Regions from separate parts of the Streptomyces sp. CC224B genome, predicted to be linked through region 2. Evidence: riboswitches for the same ligand, from Rfam matches in the RefSeq annotation. Region 2 holds a riboswitch; each other region holds the start of a gene.
What was found. Region 2 has a riboswitch for thiamine pyrophosphate ahead of thiC (phosphomethylpyrimidine synthase ThiC). Riboswitches for the same ligand answer to the same signal wherever they lie in the genome.

Region 1 (4,751 bases), on a different contig from region 2:
CCGAGCGGCTCGTCGAGCATCAGCAGCCGCGGCCGGGGGGCCAGCGCCCGCGCGAGCGCGACCCGCTGCTGCTCCCCGCCCGACAGCGCGGAGACGGCCCGCTTCTGGGCGCCGGGGAGGCCCACCAGGTCGAGGAGTTCCGCGACCCGCAGGGCCTGCTCGGCGCGCGGCACCTTGCGCATGCGCAGCCCGAAGGCCACGTTGCCCGCCACGTCCCGCTGCGGGAACAGCTGGTGGTCCTGGAACATGAGGCCCACGCCCCGCTTGTGCGCGGGCACCCCGGTCTGGTCGTGCCCGCCGAGCGCGATCCGCCCGGCGTCGAGCGCCTGGAGCCCGGCGACCGCGCGCAGCAGCGTGGACTTGCCGCTGCCGCTGGGACCGAGGACGCACACGATCTCGTGCTCGGCGACGGCGAGGTCGACGGCGTCGAGCGCGGCCCGCGCGCCGAAGCGCACCGTGGCCCCGTCGAGCCGCAGCAGCGGGTCCGGTCCGCTCGCCGCGGGGGCCGTGGCGGTCATCAGAACTCTCCCGTCGTACGGTCCGTGCGCACCCGCTCCAGGAGCAGCAGCGAGACGGCGCACACCACCATGAGGATCGTGGACAGGGCCATCGCCTGCCCGTAGTTGAGGTCCCCGGGGCGCCCGAAGAGCGTGGCCACCGCGACCGGCAGCGTCGGGTTGTCGGGCCGGGCGATGAACACCGTCGCGCCGAACTCGCCGAGCGACACCGCGAAGGCGAACCCGGCCGCGACGAGCAGCGCCCGCCGCACCAGCGGCAGGTCCACCTCCCGCCAGGCCCGCAGCGGCGAGGCGCCGAGCACGGCCGCCGCCTCGCGCAGCCGCCCGTCCACCGCGCGCAGCACCGGCAGCATCGTACGGATCACGAACGGCACGCCCACGAGGGCCTGGGCGAGCGGCACCAGGAACCACGACGCCCGCAGGTCCAGCGGCGGCTCGTCCAGGGCGATGAGGAAGCCGAAGCCGACGGTCACGGCGGACACGCCGAGCGGCAGCATGAGCAGCGCGTCGAAGCCGCGCACGAGCCGGCCCGCGCGCCGGGTGAGCGCCGTCGCCGCGAGCCCCCCGACCACCAGGGCGATGGCGGTGGCCACCACGGCGTACTGGAGCGAGTTCCAGACGGCGTCGATCGGCGGGACCAGGAACGCCCCGCCGTCGGTCGAGGTGAGCTGCTCGTAGTAGGCGAAGCCGGGACCCTCGGAGGTGTCGAGGGAGCGCTGGACGAGGACGCCGAGCGGCAGCACGATCAGCGCGGCCACGGTGAGCAGCACGAACCCGAGCAGCCCGCGCTGCCCGGCGCCGCGCGGCGGGCGCGCCGTCGTGGCGGCGTCGACGAGCCGGAGCGTGCTCTCGCGCCGGCGCACGGTCCAGGCGTGCACGGCGAGGACCGCGCCGACGGCGGCGAACTGCACGAGGGTCAGCACGGCCGCCGTCGCCAGGTCGAACAGGTTGGCCGTCTGCCGGTAGATCTCCACCTCGAGCGTCGCGTACGTGGGTCCGCCGAGGATCTGCACGATGCCGAAGGACGTGAACGTGAACAGGAACACCATCAGCGCGGCGGCCGCCACCGCGGGCGCCAGCGCGGGCAGCGTCACCGTCCGCCAGGCCCGCGGCCGGGAGGCGCCGAGCATCCGGGCGGCCTCCTCCTGGCGCGGGTCGAGCTGCGCCCACAGGCCGCCGACGGTGCGCACGACCACGGCGTAGTTGAAGAAGACGTGCGCGAGCAGGATCGCCCAGACGGTGGTGTCCAGGCGCACCCCCCACAGCTCGTCGAGGAGCCCGCCGCGCCCGATCAGCGCGAGGAAGGCGGTGCCCACGACGACGGTCGGCAGCACGAACGGCACGGTGACGACCGCGCGCAGCACCTGTTTGCCCCGGAAGTCGAAGCGCGCGAAGACGTATGCGCCGGGGAGCGCGAGCAGGAGGGTGAGCGCGGTCGAGGCGAGCGCCTGCCAGGTGGTGAACCACAGCACGTGCTGGATGTCGGACTGCCCGAGCACGTCGGCGATCCGCCCGAACCGCCAGGCGCCGTTCACCTTCAGGCCGCGCGCGACGATCGCGGCGACCGGATAGGCGAAGAAGACCGCGAAGAACGCGACGGGCAGGGCCATCAGGCCGAGCCGCGCCGCGCCGCCCCGCGAGAGGCGGAGCCCCCGGCCGCGGCGGGCCGGGGGCCCGGCCGCGCCGTCCGGGGCCGGGTCCCCTTCGGGCCCCTTGGTCACTTCAGGACGAGCGAGGTCCACGACTTGACCCACGGCTCACGGTTCTCGGCGATCTTCTTCGGCGCCATGGTCTCCGGCTTGTCGATCTCGACGCCGTACTCCCGGAACAGCGCGGGCACCTGCGCGGCCTTCCGCACGGGGTTCACGAACATCTGCAGCGGCATGTCGTCCTGGAACCGCTTGCCGGACAGGAAGTCGAGGAGCGCCTTGCCGCCCTTGGGGTTCTTGGCGTTGCTGAGGAGGCCCGCGTACTCGATCTGCCGGAAGCAGGTGCCGGTGGCGACGCCGGTCGGCGCCTCCTTGGGCCGCGGCTCGGCGTACAGCACCTCCACGGGCGGCGAGGAGGCGTAGGACACGACGAGCGGGCGGTCGCCCTTGGCCTTCCTGCCGCCGGCCGAGCCGGAGAACTCCTGGTTGTAGGCCTGGTCCCAGCCGTCGACGACCTTGACGCCGTTGGCCTTGAGCTTCTTCCAGTAGCCCGGCCAGTTGTCGTCGCCGTACTTCGCGGCGGTGCCGAGCAGGAAGCCGAGGCCGGGCGAGGACGTGGAGGCGTTCTCGGTGACCAGCAGGTTCTTGTACGCGGGCTTGACCAGGTCGTCGAAGGTCTTCGGCGGGGCGAGCTTCTTGTCGGCGAAGTACTTCTTGTCGTAGTTCACGCAGATGTCGCCGCTGTCGACGGGCGTCACCCGGTGCTCGCCCTCGGGCAGCCGGTACTCCGGCAGGACGAGGTCCGCGTCCTTCGCCCGGTGCGGCTGGAAGAGGCCGTTGTCGAGGGCGCGCGAGAGCAGCGTGTTGTCGACGCCGAAGAAGACGTCGCCCTGCGGGTTGCCCTTGGTCAGGAGGGCCTTGTTGACGGCCTGCCCGGCGTCGCCGTCCTTGAGGACGCGGACCTTGTAGCCGGACCGCTTCTCGAAGTCCTTCAGGACGTCCTTGGAGACGTTGAAGGAGCTGTGGCTGACCAGCGTGACGCTCATGGAGCCGGTGCCGGAGCCGCTGTCGGAGCCGGAGCCGCACGCGGAGACGGCGACGAGCCCGAGGCCCACCGCGAGCGCGGCGACCGTGGCCTTCTTGGTGGTGCTCACGTGAGTTCGATCCTCCTGGAGGGGACCAGGAAGAGACGCGGCCCCGCCCGGGGCCACCCGGCCGGGGGCCGGCCGGGCCCGGGCAGGGCGCAACAGCTTGAGTGGTGACCGAACTTCCTACCCAGAATGACCTGGGCGAGGTTCAGAGGGTCTGCGGCCGGTGCCGCACTCTCAGCGCTGTGGCGCTCCCCTGTCGGAATATGCAGATGTCAGTACGCCGCCAAGACTACCTCTCGGCCGCGGCGAGCTGCCCGCACGCCCCGTCGATCTCCTGCCCGCGGGTGTCACGGATCGTGACCGGCACGCCGTGGGCGGCGATGGCCTCCACGAAGGCCTTCTCGTCCTCGGGGCGCGAGGCCGTCCACTTCGAGCCGGGGGTCGGGTTCAGCGGGATCAGGTTGACGTGCACCGGCTTGCCCTTGAGCAGCCGGCCCAGGCGGTCACCGCGCCACGCGTGGTCGTTGATGTCGCGGATCAGGGCGTACTCGATGGACAGGCGCCGCCCGGACTTGTCCGCGTACTCCCAACCGGCGTCGAGGACCTCGCGGACCTTCCAGCGGGTGTTCACCGGGACGAGCGTGTCGCGCAGCTCGTCGTCGGGCGCATGCAGCGAGATCGCCAGGCGGCACTTGAAGCCCTCGTCGGCGAAGCGGTGGATGGCGGGCACCAGGCCGACCGTGGAGACGGTGATGCCGCGCTGCGACAGGCCGAGGCCGTCGGGCTCGGGGTCGGTGAGGCGGCGGATGGCGCCCACGACCCTGTTGTAGTTGGCGAGCGGCTCGCCCATGCCCATGAAGACGATGTTGCTGAGCCGGGCCGGGCCGCCGGGGATCTCCCCGTCCCTGAGGGCCCGCATGCCGTCGACGATCTGGTGCACGATCTCGGCCGTCGACAGGTTCCGGTCCAGGCCCGCCTGGCCCGTGGCGCAGAACGGGCAGTTCATGCCGCAGCCCGCCTGCGAGCTGATGCACATGGTCACCCGGTCCGGGTAGCGCATGAGCACGGACTCCACGAGCGTGCCGTCGAACAGCCGCCACAGCGTCTTGCGGGTGGTGTCGTCGTCACAGCTGATGTGCCGCACGACACTCATCAGCTCCGGAAGCAGCTCATCCCGCAGCCTGCCCCGCGCACCGGCCGGAATGTCCGTCCACTGCTCGGGGTCGTGCGCGTACCGCGCGAAGTAGTGCTGCGAGAGCTGCTTGGCGCGGAACGGCTTCTCCCCGATGGCGGCGACAGCCTCCTTCCGCTCCGCGGGCGAGAGGTCGGCGAGATGCCGCGGCGGCTTCTTGGCTCCGCGGGGGGCGACGAAAGTGAGTTCTCCGGGCTTGGGCATGATGCTTCCATTGTCCCAGAGATACGGCGAGGGGCCCGCCGCCTGTGGACAACGAGCCCCTCTCTCATGAAACCGCAGGTCACACGAGTGCGATCTC
Region 2 (4,751 bases):
ACTGCCCGGAGACCCGACTGCCCGGGGCCCGACCGTCCGGAGACCCGACCGTCCGGGGACCCGACCGCCGCCCGGAGGGCGGCCGCCCGGCCCCGCGTCCGCCCGGTCCGGGACCGGCGCCGAGTGCGGGACCGACGCCGAGGCCGGGACCGGCACTCAGCCGGGACCGGCGCTCAGTCCGCGATCGGCAGATAGACCCGGTTCCCCGCCGCCGCGAACTCCTTGGACTTCTCCGCCATGCCCTGCTCGATCTCGACCTGCGTCCCCCCGTGCTCCCGGCGGATGTCCTGGGAGATCTTCATCGAGCAGAACTTCGGCCCGCACATCGAGCAGAAGTGCGCCGTCTTCGCCGGCTCGGCGGGCAGCGTCTCGTCGTGGAACTCCCGCGCCGTGACCGGGTCGAGCGCCAGGTTGAACTGGTCCTCCCAGCGGAACTCGAACCGCGCGTCCGACAGCGCGTCGTCCCACTCCTGCGCCCCCGGGTGCCCCTTCGCGAGGTCCGCCGCGTGCGCCGCGATCTTGTACGTGATGACGCCGGTCTTCACGTCGTCGCGGTTGGGCAGGCCGAGGTGCTCCTTCGGCGTGACGTAGCAGAGCATCGCCGTGCCCCACCAGCCGATCATCGCGGCGCCGATGCCGGACGTGATGTGGTCGTAGGCGGGCGCGATGTCCGTGGTCAGCGGGCCGAGGGTGTAGAACGGCGCCTCCTCGCAGATCTCCTGCTGGAGGTCGATGTTCTCCTTGATCTTGTGCATCGGGACGTGGCCCGGGCCCTCGATCATCGTCTGCACCTGGTGCGCCTTGGCGATCTTGTTCAGCTCACCGAGGGTCTCCAGCTCGGCGAACTGGGCGCGGTCGTTGGCGTCCGCGATCGACCCGGGCCGCAGACCGTCACCGAGGGAGTACGTCACGTCGTACGCCGCGAGGATCTCGCAGAGCTCCTCGAAGTGCTCGTACAGGAAGCTCTCCTTGTGGTGCGCGAGGCACCAGGCGGCCATGATCGAGCCGCCGCGCGAGACGATGCCGGTCTTGCGGTTCGCGGTGAGCGGCACGTACGGCAGCCGGACGCCCGCGTGCACCGTCATGTAGTCCACGCCCTGCTCGGCCTGCTCGATGACCGTGTCCTTGTAGATCTCCCAGGTCAGCTCCTCGGCCTTGCCGTCGACCTTCTCCAGGGCCTGGTAGAGCGGCACGGTGCCGATCGGCACGGGGGAGTTGCGCAGCACCCACTCGCGCGTGGTGTGGATGTTGCGGCCGGTGGACAGGTCCATGACCGTGTCGGCGCCCCACTTCGTCGCCCACGTCATCTTCTCCACCTCCTCCTCGATGGAGGAGGTGACCGCGGAGTTGCCGATGTTGGCGTTGACCTTCACCAGGAACCGCTTGCCGATGATCATCGGCTCGATCTCCGGGTGGTTCACGTTGGCCGGCAGGACCGCGCGCCCCGCCGCGATCTCCGCGCGGACGACCTCGGGTTCGACGTTCTCCCGGATGGCCACGTACTCCATCTCCGGCGTGATCTCCCCGCGTCGCGCGTACGCGAGCTGCGTCACCGCCTGGCCGGCGCGGGCGCGGCGCGGCTGGCGCGGGCGGCCGGGAAAGACCGCGTCGAGGTTGCGCAGGCCACCGCGCGGCGAGGTGTGCTTGATGCCGTCGTCCTCGGGACGGACCGGGCGGCCCGCGTACTCCTCGGTGTCGCCGCGCGCGATGATCCAGTTCTCCCGCAGGGGGGCGAGCCCCCGGCGCACGTCGGTGTCGATCGCCGGGTCCGTGTACGGGCCCGAGGTGTCGTACAGGGTCACGGTCTTGCCGTTGGTCAGGTGCACCTGGCGGACCGGCACGCGCAGGTCGGAACGCGACCCCTCCGGGCCCGTCACGTATGCCTTGTGCCAGCCGATGGACTTCCCGGCCTCCGAGTCGTTCTGCCCGATCTGGGCGTTCTCCCTGCCCTGGACGCTTTCTCCGCCCTGGGCGGTTTGTCCGCTGGCGGACTGTGTGGAGGCAGGCGTGCGTGTGTCCGATGTGGTCATGAGACCTACTCCCTACGCCGGCATTACCCGGTAACAGGTTCGGCGGTCGACGCAGCGGTTCCCGTACGGTCCGAATGCCGTTCGTACGGAGGTCAGCGCCCTCTCAGCCCGGTGCTCCGAGCTCCCGCGTGTGCAAAGGTGCCTCCACGCTAGCGTCATATCGGGCGCGGTGAACAGAGGGCCCCCTCCGTTCTTGCGATGATCGGGCCGTGACCACGACAGAGCCCCCCACACCGCCGCCCGTCCCGGAGCCGCACGGACACGGGCACGGCCACTCCCACAGCCATGGCCCTGCCGCGCCCGTCTCCCAGCATCTGCGCAAGGTCATCGCCGCCGTCCTGATCCCCTTCGCCGCGGCCGTCCTCGTGGGCCTCGCGGTGCTCTGGCCCGGCGGCACACCGGACCACGAGCGCACCGGCGTCGGCTTCGACCGGCAGACCAGGTCCGCCACCGTGGCGAAGGTCGACACGCTGCCCTGCAAGGACGTGAACGGCTCGCAGCCCCTGCCCAACGGCGACACCTCCACCGCCGAGGGCCAGTCCGCCCAGTCCCGCGCCCAGGGCACCTGCAAGAAGGCCACGATCAAGGTGACCAGCGGCCCGCACAAGGGCTACACCTTCACGGAGATCGTCCAGCCCGACGCCCCCCGCCAGCTCGAACAGGGCCAGGACGTGGTGGTCTCCTACGAGCCCAAGGCGCCCAAGGGCCTGCAGTACTCGGTCACCGACGTGGACCGCGAGGTGCCGATGGCCCTGCTCGCCGGCATCTTCGCCCTCGCCGTCGTGGTGGTGGGGCGGCTGCGTGGCGTGATGGCCCTGGTCGCCCTCGCGGTGAGCTTCATGGTCCTGACCTTCTTCATCCTCCCCGCGATCCTGCAAGGCTCGAACCCCCTGGTCGTCGCCGTCGTCGGGGCGAGCGCCATCATGCTGATCGCGCTCTACATGTGCCACGGCCTGACCGCGCGCACCTCGGTCGCGGTCCTCGGCACCTTGATCTCCCTCCTCCTCATCGGCCTGCTCGGCTCGCTCTTCCTCGGCTGGGCCTCCCTCTCCGGCAACACCGACGACAACACCGGCCTCATCCACGGCCTGTACCCGTCCATCGACATGAGCGGCCTGCTGCTCGCCGGCGTCATCATCGGCTCCCTCGGCGTGCTCGACGACGTCACCGTCACCCAGACCTCCGCGGTCTGGGAGCTGCACCAGGCCAACCCGACGATGGGCTGGCGCGGCCTGTACCGCGCGGGCATCCGCATCGGCCGCGACCACATCGCCTCGGTCGTCAACACCCTGGTCCTCGCCTACGCGGGCGCCGCCCTCCCCCTCCTGCTGCTCTTCTCCATCGCCCAGAGCAGCGTGGGCACCGTGGCCAACAGCGAGTTGGTCGCCGAGGAGATCGTCCGCACCCTGATCGGCTCGATCGGCCTCGTCGCCTCCGTCCCCGTCACCACCGCGCTCGCCGCCCTGGTCGTCTCCGCCGACCGGCAGAACACGTCCACCGCCCCGGCCGCGGCGGGGGTCCCGGGCCCGGGCGGGCCCGTCGGGCCTTACCCGGGCGCGCCGTTGGGACCTGGCCCCGCTGGGGCCCCACAGCCGGGGACGCAGCAGGGGGCGGCCGGGCCTGCTGGTCCTGCCGGTCCCGCTGGCCCCGGGGGCCCCGCCGGGCCGATGGGCGCCCCGGGGGCACCGGGGGCTGCAGGGCCGACGGGCACTCCAGGGCCGACGGGAACCCCGGGCCTCACGCCTCCCCGCTCGGGCACCGGCCCCACCCGCCCTCGCCTCACCCGCGGCGGCACGGGCCGCCGCCGAAAACCCTGAACCCTCTGCGAACCTGCGCCACGGGGCAGCCCCCGCACCACGCAACGCAGGTCCGCGCCCCACCCTTCGGCGGTTACTCACCGTCACAGGCATCGCACCGTCACGGACATCCCACCGCCGCGGACATCACACCCCCGCGGCTCTTCCGCCACGGCTCGGAGCGATGCTCAGCCGGCGCTCTGCTCCTCCGCGAGGATCCGGTCCAGCGCCTCGTCCAGGTGCGCGTCGAAGTCCGCCAGCGCCCGCTCCTGCCCCAGCGGCACCAGCTTGTCCGTCCGATCGAGGAAGGCGAGGAGCGGCGGGATCCCCGCTCTGAACAACGCCTGGTCGGCCCCGACCTGCAGCCTGATGAAGGCTTCATCGAGCGCGTCGGGATCGGCGGGCGCGATGTGCACATCCCCGTCGCCGCAGGCCCGGCCCACCCCGTCCACCAGCAGCTCCCGCCCGAAGGCCCACGTCACCGGGGTGTCACCGGGCAGGTGGAAGGTCAGCCGCACGGCATAGGGATCGCACGTCTCGTACCGGAGCTCCACCGGGATGCGGAACGACAGCTCCTCGGACACGAGGAAGCTCATCATGACCTCTGCCTGGACCGACTCTCGCATCGCCGCCTACCCCGTCAGTAGCCTTCCGTGGCCAGGAACCAGCTCCCTGACACTCGGGTCATCTTGCTCAACGTACACAACAGATCACAAGGAGTGAGTTTTCAGATGCTGATAGAGAAGGCGAGTGTCCTGAGAAGCCTCCCGAGGTCCTCCTGCAAGGCACGTGCCGCGGGCAACAGCCGCTCCGCCTGAGCCGACGGAACCGAGATCGCCAACGTGGCCGCCGTGGTACCCACCGTGATCGGAATCGCGGCACAGACCGTGCCCAGTACGTACTCCTGGTGCTCCACCACCGGTGT
Region 3 (4,751 bases), on a different contig from region 2:
ATCACCTTCAGCGCGAGCACGCGGTCGAGGCGGGTGTCCACGGCCCGGTAGACCGTGGCCATCCCGCCGACCGCGATCCGCCCGTCCACGCGATACCGCCCGTCGAGCACCTGCCCGACGAGGGCGTCATTAAGGGTCGTGTCCACGCAGGGAGTCTACGAGTCACCACGGACACCCCGGCCTCCCCGGGGCCCCGCGCCCCCGGACTGCAGCGCACCTGTGACCGAGCGGCCCCCTCCGCGCGCCCCCCGGGCCCCGCCCGGGTACCCGCTGCGGGCGATCACCCCGCGGCACCGCACGCGGCCACGCGCCGGGCCCCGGCAGGAGACAGCCGCCCCGGCCCCCGGCGCCGCCCCCTCAGAAGGCGGGCCGCTCCGGGTCCAGCGCGGCCAGGCCCTCGGCGGGGGACGAGGCCTCGGCGAAGTGCCGCCGGGGGATCCGCCCGGCCCGTCGGGCCAGCCGCCCGGCGACCACCGCGCGGCGCATGGCCTCCGCCATGAGCACCGGCTCCCGCGCCCGCGTCACGGCGGACGCGAGCATCACCCCGGCGCACCCCAGCTCCATCGCGAACGCCACGTCGGACGCCGTCCCGGCGCCCGCGTCCAGGATCACCGGGACGCGCGCCTGCTCGACGATGAGCTGGAAGTTGTGCGGGTTGCGGATGCCGAGCCCGGAGCCGATGGGGGAGCCGAGCGGCATCACGGCCGCGCAGCCGACGTCCTCCAGCTTCCGGGCGAGCACGGGGTCGTCGTTGGTGTACGGCAGCACGGTGAAGCCGTCGTCGACGAGCGTCTCCGCGGCGTCGAGGAGCTCCACGGGGTCCGGCAGGAGCGTCCGCTCGTCGGCGATGACCTCCAGCTTCACCAGGTCCGTGGAGAGCGCCTCGCGCGCGAGCCGCGCGGTGAGCACGGCCTCGCCCGCGGTGAAGCAGCCCGCCGTGTTGGGCAGGACGCCGATGCCGAGCCGCTCCAGGACGGAGAGCACGGAGCCGTGCGTGCCCGGGTCGACGCGGCGCATCGCCACGGTGGTCAGCTCCGTCCCGGAGGCCACCAGGGACCGCTCCAGGACGTCGAGGCTGGGCGCGCCGCCGGTGCCCATGATCAGCCGGGACGACAGCGTGAGGCCGCCGATGACGAGGGGGTCGTCCGCCATGGTCGTCAGCCTCCTTGGACGGCGGTGAGGACTTCGACGCGGTCGCCGTCGCGCAGCGCGGTGGTGGCCCACCGCGCGCGCGGGACGACGGTCTCGTTGAGCGCGGCGGCGACACCGGACGGCGCGGCGGTCAGCTCGGCGACGACGGCGTCGAGCGTGGTGCCCGCGGGGACGTCGCGCGGCTCGCCGTTGACCGATATGGCGCGGACGGTGGAGGGCGTGGTCATACGGGAAGCTCCGAGAGGTGCGGGGTCGGCGGGGTGGACGGCGTCGTACCGGACGGCGTCGTACCGGACGGTGGCGCGGCGGTCGCGGCGAACCGCAGCGGCGTGAACGGCCGGGCCTCCTCGGGCAGTTCGCCGGTGGTCAGGGCGTGCGCCATGACGTCGCCCGTCACGGGGGTCAGGAGTACGCCGTTGCGGTGGTGGCCGGTGGCCAGGTGGAGGCCGGGCAGCGCGGTGGGGCCGAGCAGCGGCGCGTTGTCGGGCGAGCCGGGCCGCAGCCCGGCGCGGGTCTCGACGAGCGGCAGCTCCGTGATGCCGGGCACGAGCTCATGGGCGTCGCGCAGCAGCTCGTACACCCCGCCCGCGGTGACCGTGGTGTCCCAGCCCAGCTCCTCGCTGGTCGCGCCGACGACGAGCTCGCCGCTGAGGCGGGGCACCAGGTAGACGTGGCCGCCGCGGACGACGGCGCGCACGGTGCGGCTCAGGAACGGCGCGTACCGCGGCGGCACGGTGAGCCGCAGGACCTGGCCCTTCACCGGGCGCACGGGCGGCAGGAGGTCGTCGGGGACCCCGGCGAGGCGGCCGCTGAGGCTGCCCGCGGCGAGGACCGTCAGATCGGTGCCGAGCGCGGTGCCGTCGCCGAGGACGACACCGGCGGCCCGCTCCCGTACGACGGTCAGCCGCTCGGCCCACGCGCGCGCGAAGGCCACCCCGGCCCGCTCGCACGCCACGAGGAGGGCCGCCGTGAGCCGGCGCGGGTCGACCTGGTGGTCGCCGTCGACGCGCAGCCCGCCGCGCACCCCGGGGGCGAGCATCGGCTCGAGGCGGCGGCACTCGCGGCCGGTCAGCCACTCCGACTCCAGGCCCGACTGCCGCTGCAGGGCGTGCAGTTCGCGCAGGTGGGCGCGGTCGTCGGCGTCGAGCGCGACGGCGAGCGTGCCGCACGCGCGGTAGCCGACGTCCTCGCCGGAGGCCTGTGCGAGCTCGGCGACGAAGTCCGGGTAGCGGCGCGCGGAGGCCAGGTTCAGGCCGAGCAGCGTCTGCTCGCCGTGGTACAGCTCGGTGACGGCGGCCAGCATGCCCGCGGCGACCTGCGCGGCACCGCCGCCCGGCTCGGGGTCGACGACGGTGACGGAAAGCCCGCGGCCCGCGGCCCGCCAGGCCGTGACCAGGCCGATGATCCCCCCGCCGACGACGACCACGTCGGACGTACGCCCGGGCGGGCGTACGTCCGGCGACGGCGCCCGGGAGGCGGGCGCGGAGGGCGCCCCGGCGGCGCCCGCCGGCCCGGCGGAATCGTCCGCAACGGCTGAAGCGCACGGAAGGGCTGGGTCGCATGGAACGGAAGCGGCCGCGTCGCATGGAACGGCCGCGTCGTAGGGAACGCCTGCGTCGGACGACGACGCGGACGACGCGGATGGAGCGGACGGAACGGGCGGCTTCGTGGCCGGTGACTCCGTGACAGGTGGCTCCGTACGGGAACGCATGGGCGTCCAGCCCCTCCCTTCGCCGGCATGACCCGGATCAGGTTCGTACGGTCGGAGGCCGTCCAGCCTCCCTCTCAGCCCGGTCGTCCGGGCTCCCGCGAGTGCTCTGCACAGGCCACCCTATCCCGTCCCCCCGCCGGGGCGTTGCCATCCGTCGTGTTCAGGTGCCACGGACCGCCCTACAGTTGATCGGGTGAGCGATGAGCGGAAGAGCGCGGGGACGGGACGGCGCGTCGTCATGGCGGGCGCCGGCATGGCCGGGGTGCAGACGGCGGTGGCGCTGCGCGAGCGGGGGTTCGACGGCACGATCACGCTGATCGGCGCGGAGCCCCACCAGCCGTACGACAGACCGCCGTTGTCCAAGGCGGTGCTGCTCGGCAAGGCGGAGGGCTCCGCCTTCGACATCGACTTCGACACCCTCGGCGTCGAGCTGCGCCTCGGCGTGGAGGTCACCGGCGTCCGGCCCGCCGACCACGAGCTGGACACGGAGACGGGCCCGGTCGCCTACGACACCCTGGTCCTCGCCACGGGCGCCGAACCGCTGCGCCTGCCCGGCTCCGAGGGCGTCCCCGGCGTGCACCTGCTGCGCACCCTCGACGACGCCGAGCGGCTGCGGCCGGTCCTGGCCGAGCAGCACGACGTCGTGGTCGTCGGCGCGGGCTGGATCGGGGCGGAGTTCGCCACGGCGGCGCGGGACGCGGGCTGCGCGGTGACGGTCGTGGAGGCCGCCGAGCACCCGCTGGCGGGCGCGCTGCCCGCCGAGGTCGCGGCCCCGATGGCGGCCTGGTACGCCGAGGCGGGCGCCGAGCTGCGCACCCGCACGCGCGTGGCCCGCGTCGAGCCCGGCGAGGTCCTCCTCGACGACGGCGGCAGGCTGCCCGCGGGCGCCGTCGTCGTCGGCATCGGGGCCCGGCCCGCGACGGGCTGGCTCGCGGGCTCCGGCATCGAGCTGGGCGCTCACGGCGAGGTCGTGGCGGACGCCCGGCTGCGCACGTCCGCCCCCGACGTCTACGCGGTCGGCGACTGCGCGTCCTTTCCCTCGGAGCGGTACGGCGAGCGCCTCCTGGTGCACCACTGGGACAACGCCGTCCAGGGCCCGCGCACGGTGGCCGCCGACATCGCGGGCGAGACCCCGGCGGCGTACGACCCGGTCCCGTACTTCTGGTCCGAGCAGTTCGGCCGCTTCGTCCAGTACGTGGGCCACCACGGGGGCGCCGACGAGCTGGTGTGGCGCGGCGACCCCGCGACCCCGTCCTGGACCGTCTGCTGGCTCCGCGAGGGCGCCCTCGTCGCCCTTCTGGCGGTGGGCCGCCCCCGCGACCTGGCCCAGGCCCGCAAACTGATCACCACAGCCACTCCCATGGACCCCACCCTCCTGGCCGACCCGGCCGTCCCCCTGAAAAAGGCCGCCCGCACCTGACCTCCCCCCGCTGTGGCCAGCGGTCCCCCTGCTGTGGGCGGCTGGTCCGCCCAGAGGGCGGAACGGGCGGGCACAGCCCACCCACGGTCGGCACGGAAAACGCAGGGTCACCAAAAACACAGGGCCACCCAGGGGCAGCACACCGGGCCCAGGGGCGTAGCCCCGGCCCCCCGCTACCGGCCCCCGGCCGGAAATGGCACGCTTGATCCGTGACCGAGATTGACGCAAAGACCGATGCTCTCGTCCCCGCCTGGCTCCACCTCCCCGACATCGCAGAGATGCTCGGTGTCGAGGTGACCCGTGTGCGGCAGCTGGTCAAGGACGGCCAGCTCATCGCCGTACGCCGCGGCGAGAACAGGACGCTTCAGGTTCCGGCGGCCTTCATCGACGGCGACAAAGTCGTCAAGGGCCTGTCCGGCACGCTGACGCTCCTGCGGGACGACGGCTTCACCGACGAAGAGATGCTCG

Region 1: another riboswitch for thiamine pyrophosphate. It lies ahead of QK440_RS14070 (thiamine ABC transporter substrate-binding protein); the one in region 2 lies ahead of thiC (phosphomethylpyrimidine synthase ThiC).
Region 3: another riboswitch for thiamine pyrophosphate. It lies ahead of thiO (glycine oxidase ThiO); the one in region 2 lies ahead of thiC (phosphomethylpyrimidine synthase ThiC).

Annotation. Positions count from the first base shown of each region.
Region 1 covers NZ_JASCXL010000028.1:81,627-86,377, reverse strand. Annotated here, with positions in the region: gene QK440_RS14080 (ABC transporter ATP-binding protein) at 1-518, opposite strand, end outside; gene QK440_RS14075 (iron ABC transporter permease) at 518-2,128, opposite strand; gene QK440_RS14070 (thiamine ABC transporter substrate-binding protein) at 2,236-3,321, opposite strand; TPP riboswitch at 3,418-3,523, opposite strand; gene rlmN (23S rRNA (adenine(2503)-C(2))-methyltransferase RlmN) at 3,548-4,654, opposite strand.
Region 2 covers NZ_JASCXL010000003.1:102,601-107,351, forward strand. Annotated here, with positions in the region: gene thiC (phosphomethylpyrimidine synthase ThiC) at 174-2,030, opposite strand; TPP riboswitch at 2,023-2,168, opposite strand; gene QK440_RS02375 (YibE/F family protein) at 2,240-3,847, shown strand; gene QK440_RS02380 (SsgA family sporulation/cell division regulator) at 4,015-4,452, opposite strand; gene QK440_RS02385 (IclR family transcriptional regulator C-terminal domain-containing protein) at 4,554-4,751, opposite strand, start outside.
Region 3 covers NZ_JASCXL010000119.1:4,791-9,541, forward strand. Annotated here, with positions in the region: gene pknB (Stk1 family PASTA domain-containing Ser/Thr kinase) at 1-146, opposite strand, end outside; gene QK440_RS33640 (thiazole synthase) at 358-1,152, opposite strand; gene thiS (sulfur carrier protein ThiS) at 1,158-1,379, opposite strand; gene thiO (glycine oxidase ThiO) at 1,376-2,578, opposite strand; TPP riboswitch at 2,861-2,972, opposite strand; gene QK440_RS33655 (FAD-dependent oxidoreductase) at 3,057-4,283, shown strand; gene QK440_RS33660 (Rv2175c family DNA-binding protein) at 4,493-4,751, shown strand, end outside.